Linked DNA regions of Hoeflea sp. 108. The protein of the gene in region 2 interacts with the protein of the main gene of each other region in a pairwise test. Links are inferred from orthologs where the notes say so. Each region holds a gene or a part of one and is shown on either strand. Other genes may lie near its edges. The genes, in order: dnaE and dnaQ.

Region 1 (4,349 bases), 2.8 Mb from region 2 along the record:
CCAGAACCGCGCGCGCTGGGACCATCTGCTGATAAACCGCGGGCTCGCCGCCCTTGCCAGGGCACAAGCCCTGCCCCGTCAGGGTCCGTATACACTTCAGGCGGCCATTGCCGCCTGCCACGCCCGGGCGCATACGGCCGAAGAGACCGACTGGCCGCGCATCGCCGCTCTCTATGCCGCACTGGCCGAGCTTGCGCCATCGCCCGTCATCGAGTTGAACCGGGCCATGGCGCTATCGATGGCATTCGGGCCGGCGGCCGGGCTGGAGCTTGCCGACCAGCTTGTCCACGAACCCGCACTGCGCAACTACCACCTGCTGCCAAGCGTGCGTGCCGATCTGCTGATGAAGCTCGGCCGTTTCCGGGAAGCGCTCGGCGAGTTCGAACGGGCGGCGGCGCTGACCCAGAACGAACGCGAGCGAACCATGCTCATGGAGCGCGCGCACAGCTGCCGCGATGAGTTGGCCCGCAAGAGCGGCAACGTCCATCGATGACCAACTGCCGCCAAGCTAGACGAGCTCGACCTCGACCACTCCCGGCACGGCGCGCATAGCCGATGCAATCGACGGGGTGATGCGGTAGCGTTCGCGCAGCTCGATCTCGATTTCGCCCTGCGCCTCACCTTTGAGCACGATGAAGCTGACCTCGCCCTCGCCACGCGTCGTCAAGTGATTGGACAGCGTGTTGAGGGGGGCCGCATCACGCACGAAGATGCGCAGGGTCTTCTGGACACGGCTTGCCTCGTCCTCCAGCGATTGCACCGTCTGGATGCGTAGGCTGACGCCCTCCGGCCGGTCTTCGGCAGCCACCGTTATGACCACCGATTTGCCGGGCTCACAGAAGTCGCGGTACTGCGCCAGCGTCTCGGAGAACATGACGGCCTCATACTGGCCTGACACGTCCGAGAACTGGACGATGCCCATCTTGTTGCCGGTCTTGGTCTTGCGCTCCTGCTTGGTGGTGACGGTGCCCGCCAATCGTCCGGCAGTAGCGCCACGCTTCACGGCCGCTGCAAAGTCCCCCCAGTTCTGGACACGCATCTTTTCGAGCGCCGACTTGTATTCGTCGAGCGGATGCGCCGAGAGATAGAAGCCGACCACCTGGAACTCGCGGTGCAACCTGTCGGCTGCCAGCCAGGCGTCGGTCTGTGGCAGGTGCAGCACCGGCGCCTGGCCGGAGAAGGCGCTGCCGAAGATGTCGGACTGGCCGAGCGTCGCATTTTCATGGGCCAGCGATGCCAGGCCCATCATGCGCTCGATACCGGCCATCATGGCGGCACGCTCGTGACCGAAGCAATCGAGCGCGCCGGCCATGATAAGGCTTTCGAAGACGCGCTTGCCCACCACCTTCGGATCGATGCGCTCGCAGAAATCGGCGAGGCTCGCGAAGGGCTTTTCCGCGCGCTTGGCGACGATGTGATGGACGGCCGCTTCGCCCACGCCCTTGATGGCGGCGAGCGAGTAGAAAATCTTCTTTTCGCCGACCTCGAAATCGCGATAGCTGGTCATGACCGACGGCGGCACGACCTCGATGCCGAGGCGCATGGCATCCTGGCGGAAGTCGTTCAGCTTGTCGGTGTTGGACATATCGTAGGTCATCGAGCCGGCGAGGAACTCGACCGGGTAATGCGCCTTGAGATAGGCCGTCTGGTAAGAAACGATGGCGTAGGCGGCTGCGTGCGACTTGTTGAAGCCATAGTCGGCGAACTTTGCCAGAAGGTCGAAAATGAAGTTGGCCTGCGGCTTGGAGACGCCGCCTTCCATCGCACCGGTGACGAAGCGCTCGCGCTGCTTGTCCATTTCGGCGCGGATCTTCTTGCCCATGGCGCGGCGCAGAAGGTCGGCTTCGCCGAGCGAATAGCCCGACAGAACCTGGGCGATCTGCATGACCTGCTCCTGGTAGACGATAACCCCTTGGGTCTCCTTCACCAGGTAGTCGATCTTCGGATGGATCGACTCGATCTCCTCCTCGCCGTGCTTGCGGGCGTTGTAGGTCGGGATGTTTTCCATCGGGCCCGGGCGGTAGAGCGCCACCAGCGCGATGATGTCCTCGATGCGATCGGGCTTCATGCCGATCAGCGCCTTGCGCATGCCGGCACTTTCAACCTGGAAGATGCCGACCGTCTCGCCGCGCGACAGCATGGCGTAAGTCTCGGGGTCGTCGAGGGGGATCAGCGCAAGGTCGATGTCGACGCCGCGGCGGCTGATGAACTGCACCGCCTTCTGCAGCACCGTCAGCGTCTTCAGGCCGAGGAAGTCGAACTTCACCAGGCCGGCCTGTTCGACATATTTCATGTTGAACTGGGTAACCGGCATGTCCGAGCGCGGGTCTCGGTACATCGGCACCAGCTCGGACAGCGGACGGTCGCCGATGACAATGCCGGCAGCATGGGTCGAGGCGTGGCGGTACAGGCCCTCCAGCTTCTGGGCCATTTCGAGCAGCGTCTGCACGATCGGCTCGCGCTCGGCCTCCTCGGCAAAACGCGGCTCGCCCTCGATCGCCTGCGCCAGCGTCACCGGGTTGGCCGGATTCTGCGGCACCATCTTGGTGAGCTTGTCGACCTGGCCGTAGGGCATCTGCAGCACGCGGCCGACGTCGCGCAGCACCGCGCGCGCCTGCAGCGTTCCGAAGGTGATGATCTGACCGACCTGGTCGCGACCGTACTTGTCCACCACATAGCGGATCACCTCTTCACGGCGGTCCTGGCAGAAGTCGATGTCGAAGTCGGGCATCGAGACGCGGTCGGGGTTGAGGAAGCGCTCGAACAGCAGCGAGAAACGCAGCGGGTCGACGTCGGTGATGGTCAGCGCATAGGCGACAAGCGAACCTGCGCCCGAACCACGACCGGGTCCGACGGGGATGCCTTGCAGCTTGCCCCATTTGATGAAGTCGGCAACGATCAGGAAGTAGCCGGGGAACTTCATCCGCTGGATGATGCCGATCTCGAACTCGAGACGTTCCCGATACTGCTCTTCGGTAAAGCCCGGATAGATGCCGCGCGTTGCGATGCGCTCGGCCAGGCCTTCGCGAGCCTGGCGAGCAAGCTCGTCGCCCTCGGCACGCTCGGCAGCTTCCGCGTCGGCAACTTCGGCGCCGGCGAAACGCGGCAGGATCGGCTTGCGGTTCTTGGGATAGTAGGAGCAGCGCCGGGCGATCTCGACCGTGTTGTCAATCGCTTCGGGCAGATCGGCAAAAATCTCTGCCATCTCCTTCTGAGACTTGAGGAAATTGTCCGGGGTCAGGCGCCGGCGATTGTCCTCCGCGACCACCGATCCCTCGGCGATCGCGATCAACGCGTCATGCGCCTCGAAGTCCGCGCGGGACGGAAAGAAAGCCTCGTTGGTGGCGACCAGCGGCAAGTGGTGGCGATAGGCAAGATCGATGGTGGCCGCCTCGATGAGACGGTCATAACCAGCGAGGCGCTCGATCTCGACATAGAGCCGATCGCCGTAAATCTCCCGCAGCCCGAGCAGCCGGCTTTCGGCCTGAGCATGATGATCGTTTTTGATGGCTGTGCCGATCGGCCCGCGCGGCCCACCGCTAAGACAGATGATGCCATCCGACAGCGCACTCAGCCATTCGAGCTTGGCATGAATGGGTTCACCGTTCGGCGTCGAAAGATACATGCGGCTGATGATGCGGACGAGGTTGGCGTAGCCGTCTTCCGTCGCTGCAATCAGCACAATCGGGTAGAGCTCGTGCGCCTGCTTCCAGACGGGACCGCGCTGGCCGTTATCTGCCGTCTCAGCGAAGTCGACGTCTACCTGGCAGCCGATGATGGGCTGCACGCCGTCCTTGGTCGCCTTCTGGGCAAACTCCAGCGCACCGAACAGATTGTTGCTGTCGGCGACCGCGATGGCGGGCGCATCGTCCTTGACGGCGTGGCCGACGACCTTGCCAAGCGGCAACGCACCTTCGAGCAGAGAATAGGCCGAATGGACGCGAAGATGGATGAAAGTCCGCGGCGAAGCCTCTGGTTTTGCTTCCGCTTTCAGCGCTTCACGCTTGAGCGGATCGCGCGGCAGCCTGTCACTCGACATCGAATCGTCTATCCTTCGGGGAATATTGCAACTGTCATGTTCGGCCAGCGCGGCGGTCGTGTCCACCCTGCCCAGCGACGCACCGGCAGAGGCTTGTGGAATTCGAACGCAAACGCCGCTTTGCGACCGCGGGGTGTCGCGTTGCCGGTTGATCGATGCGGCAAAACCTGAAACCCTGAGGCCAACATTTTTTCCCCTGATTACGCATAAAGGATGACCGTCATGAAAACCCGCGCCGCCGTAGCCGTTGGAGCAGGCAAGCCGCTCGAGATCATGGAGGTGGACCTCGAAGGCCCACGCGAGGGCGAAG
Region 2 (3,250 bases):
CCGAAATCGAAGAATTGCATATCTTCCCGCCGATCCGTCCCTTGTTCATGGCCGAAGCCGGCCTATCTGCGTTTGGCCGGCTGTCGCCGTCTCAGCTATTGCATATAGAACGCATGCGCCGATCATTCAAATCAAAGGCGCTGCGGCATATCTAACGATGTATGCGCTTTGCCTGTGACGGCATATGATGCATTCGTCAACTCGAACCGACCGGACCCACGCCCTTCATGCTGCCCCTTCTGATCCTTGCCCTGCCTCTTCTCGAGATCGCCGGCTTCGTCGTGGTGGGCAGCGAAATCGGCGTTCTGCCGACCATCGGCCTGGTGCTGCTGAGCGTGGTCGTGGGATCAATCCTGCTGCGTGTTCAGGGCTTTGGCGTCATGAACCGCGCCCGCGCCGAGATCGAGGCAGGACGCGACCCAAGCAAGGAACTGGCTCACGGCGCCATGATCGTGCTCGCCGGCATCCTGCTGGTGATCCCCGGCTTCATCACCGACATATTCGGCATCCTGCTGTTCCTGCCGCCCGTGCGCGAACTCGCCTGGCGCCTGCTGAGCAAGCGGATCGTCGTTGCCACCGACTTCAACGGCTTCGCACGGCGCGGCCGTCCGGGCGATGGCAGGACCATCGACCTCGACGAGGAAGACTTCCGGCGCGAGCCTCGCCCGAATTCCAATCCAGACACGCCGTGGCGCTCGCTGCCCGACGACCAGTCCCGCCGCGACTGACGCCGGCAAAACCTTGTCTTGACAGGCCGGGCATGGTAGCCAACGCGCCACTTCCAATAGGCCGCATGACGGCCGAGCCAAGAGGACAAGGGCTTATGGCCAACAACGAAGACGGCGCCAACGGCAACGGTAACGCACAGCAGCCCACGCTGAACGTGCTGGCTCAGTATGTGAAGGACTTCTCCTTCGAGAGCCCCGGCGCGCCGAACTCGCTGCGCGGCCGCGACCAGGCCCCCGGCATCAACATCAACGTCAACGTCAACGCCAACCCGATGACGGACAAGCAGTTCGACGTCAACCTGACGCTGAACGCCAAGGCAGCCTTCGACAAGGAAGTGCTGTTCAACGTAGAGCTGGTCTATGGCGGCGTGTTCCGCATCGACGGCTTCCCGCAGGAACACATGCTGCCGCTGCTCTTCATCGAGTGCCCGCGCCTGCTGTTCCCGTTCGCGCGCCAGATCATCGCCGAGGCGACCCGCAACGGTGGCTTCCCGCCGCTGATGCTCGATCCGATCGATTTCGCTCAGATGTTCCAGCAGAAGATCGCCGAGGAACAGGCTGCCTCGAAGGTCAAGGCCAGCTAAGACCTCGCTTCAGGCGACCAGAATGCAGAAGCCCGGCCATGTGCCGGGCTTTTCTTTTTTTTGGGTGCATCCTGTGGAAATCGGGCGGCTCGACCGGCCGTCAGCTCGCTTCGGCAGGCGCCAGAAGCTTGGCCCAGATTGCCTTTTCGCCGAGTTCGCCAACCAACTTTCCGTGCGCCGCAATCTCCGTCTCGCTCAGCCGCGAGGGCAGGGGCTCCGGACGCGTCGCGATGACGATGTCGAGTTCGACGGCATTGCGGCCATTGCCAGTTGAAGACGAGGCGCTGTCGAGCACAAGTGCCGCCTGCTTGCCGCCGATGAGCTCGATATAGACCTCGGCCAGCAGTTCGGAGTCGAGCAACGCGCCGTGCTTGGTGCGGCGGCTGTTGTCGATGCCATAGCGTCGGCACAGCGCGTCGAGCGAATTGGGGCCCATCGGATGCTTGCGGCGGGCGAGCGCCAGTGTGTCGATGACCAGCCCTGGATCGACAGGCGGCACGTCGAGCCGGGCAAACTCGGCATTGATGAAGCCGATATCGAAGCTGGCATTGTGAGCGACGAGCTTGGCGCCGTCGATGAAATCGAGAAACTCCTGCAGGATCTCGGAGAAGATCGGCTTGCCTTCGAGATCGGCATTGGAGATGCCGTGCACTTCCTGCGCGTCGGGATGCACCGAGCGCCCCTGCGGGTTGATGTATTTGTGGAAGGTGCGGCCCGTCGGGAAGCGATTGTCCAGCTCGATGCAGCCGATTTCGATCAGGCGATCCTCGCGGTTGTCGAGGCCGGTCGTTTCGGTATCGAAAATGATTTCGCGCAAGTCGTGCTTCTCTCTTTGTGTGAGCATGATCCCGCCGGAAACCGGCGTCCACGTTCCGCGATCATGCTTTTGCCGAGCATGCCCTCCCGGACAGCCGGGGGACAAGTGCGGCAGTTCGCCTGCTCAGGGCTTTCCCACCGTCAAATCGGCAATGATGGCCCGCACTGCGGCACGGGCTGGCTCGAGCCCCTGGCCGGTATCGACAATATAGTCGGCGAGCTTGCGCTTTTCAGCATCGGGCACCTGCTTGGCCAGGATCGCCTCGAATTTCGTTTCCGTCATGCCCGGCCGCGCCAGCACGCGCTCGCGCTGGATGTCGGCAGGGGCGGTCACCACCACCACCTTGTCGACGCGGGCCCGTCCAGCCGTCTCGAACAGAAGCGGGATGTCGAGCACGGCGATGGCTGAGCCAGCAGCACGGCTGCGCTCGAGGAAAGCGCTGGCGTCGGCCCGGACGAGCGGATGGACGATGCCTTCCAGCCTTTTCAGCGCGGCCGCATCGCCCAGCACACGGCGGGACAGCTCAGTGCGGTCGACGACGTCATCCTTCACCGTTCCCGGGAAAGCAGCCTCGATCAAAGGTGCCGCCTCGCCGGCGTACAAGCGATGCACGGCCTCATCGGAATCGTGCACCGGCACCCCGGCCTCGACGAACATCTTCGCCGTGGTCGACTTGCCCATGCCGATCGAACCGGTCAGCCCAAGCACGATCATTTCTTGGCGTCCAGGTCGGCGACGATCATGTTGCGCAGCTCGGCCGTGACCTCGGGGCGTTTGCCGAACCAGCGCTCGAAGCCGGGAACGGCCTGGTGCAGCAGCATGCCGAGGCCATCGACGGTCCTGAGGCCGCGCGCCCGGGCTGCAGCGAGCAAAGGCGTTTCGAGCGGCACATAGACGATGTCGGTGACGATGGCATGGTCGGGCAGGCCGGCGGGATCGGCCGGCAGGCCCTCATTGCCATGCATTCCGAGCGCGGTGGTGTTCACCAGCAGCGATGCATCAGCGAGAAGTTCATGCGTCGCCGACTGGGGATGCGCCGAGACCTCGGTACCAAACTGGCGCGCCAGCTCCTCAGCCCGTTCGACCGTGCGGTTGACGATCCTGATGTCCTTGAAGCCGCG

The links.
Region 1: the proteins of dnaQ (region 2) and dnaE interact in binary tests that used the Escherichia coli proteins (3 or more experiments, as listed by UniProt). The link is inferred for Hoeflea sp. 108 from one-to-one orthologs.

Annotation. Positions count from the first base shown.
Region 1 is NZ_KB890024.1:2,264,711-2,269,059, reverse strand. The notes cover bases 309-4,349. They hold dnaE (DNA polymerase III subunit alpha), read right to left. Parts: upstream 4,040-4,349; coding sequence 509-4,039; downstream 309-508. Other genes in these bases: B015_RS0111080 (S-(hydroxymethyl)glutathione dehydrogenase/class III alcohol dehydrogenase), read left to right, coding at 4,262-4,349; B015_RS0111090 (RNA polymerase sigma factor), read left to right, coding at 309-493. Also shown: more of B015_RS0111090, read left to right, coding at 1-308. UniProt on the Escherichia coli protein: DNA polymerase III is a complex, multichain enzyme responsible for most of the replicative synthesis in bacteria. This DNA polymerase also exhibits 3' to 5' exonuclease activity. The alpha chain is the DNA polymerase catalytic subunit.
Region 2 is NZ_KB890024.1:5,053,246-5,056,495, reverse strand. What follows is about bases 272-3,213. They hold dnaQ (DNA polymerase III subunit epsilon), read right to left. Parts: upstream 2,130-3,213; coding sequence 1,413-2,129; downstream 272-1,412. Other genes in these bases: B015_RS0125100 (shikimate dehydrogenase), read right to left, coding at 2,840-3,213; coaE (dephospho-CoA kinase), read right to left, coding at 2,253-2,843; secB (protein-export chaperone SecB), read left to right, coding at 824-1,312; B015_RS0125120 (FxsA family protein), read left to right, coding at 272-728. In the rest of the region: B015_RS0125125 (Tim44/TimA family putative adaptor protein), read right to left, coding at 1-20; more of B015_RS0125120, read left to right, coding at 228-271; more of B015_RS0125100, read right to left, coding at 3,214-3,250. UniProt on the Escherichia coli protein: DNA polymerase III is a complex, multichain enzyme responsible for most of the replicative synthesis in bacteria. The epsilon subunit contain the editing function and is a proofreading 3'-5' exonuclease.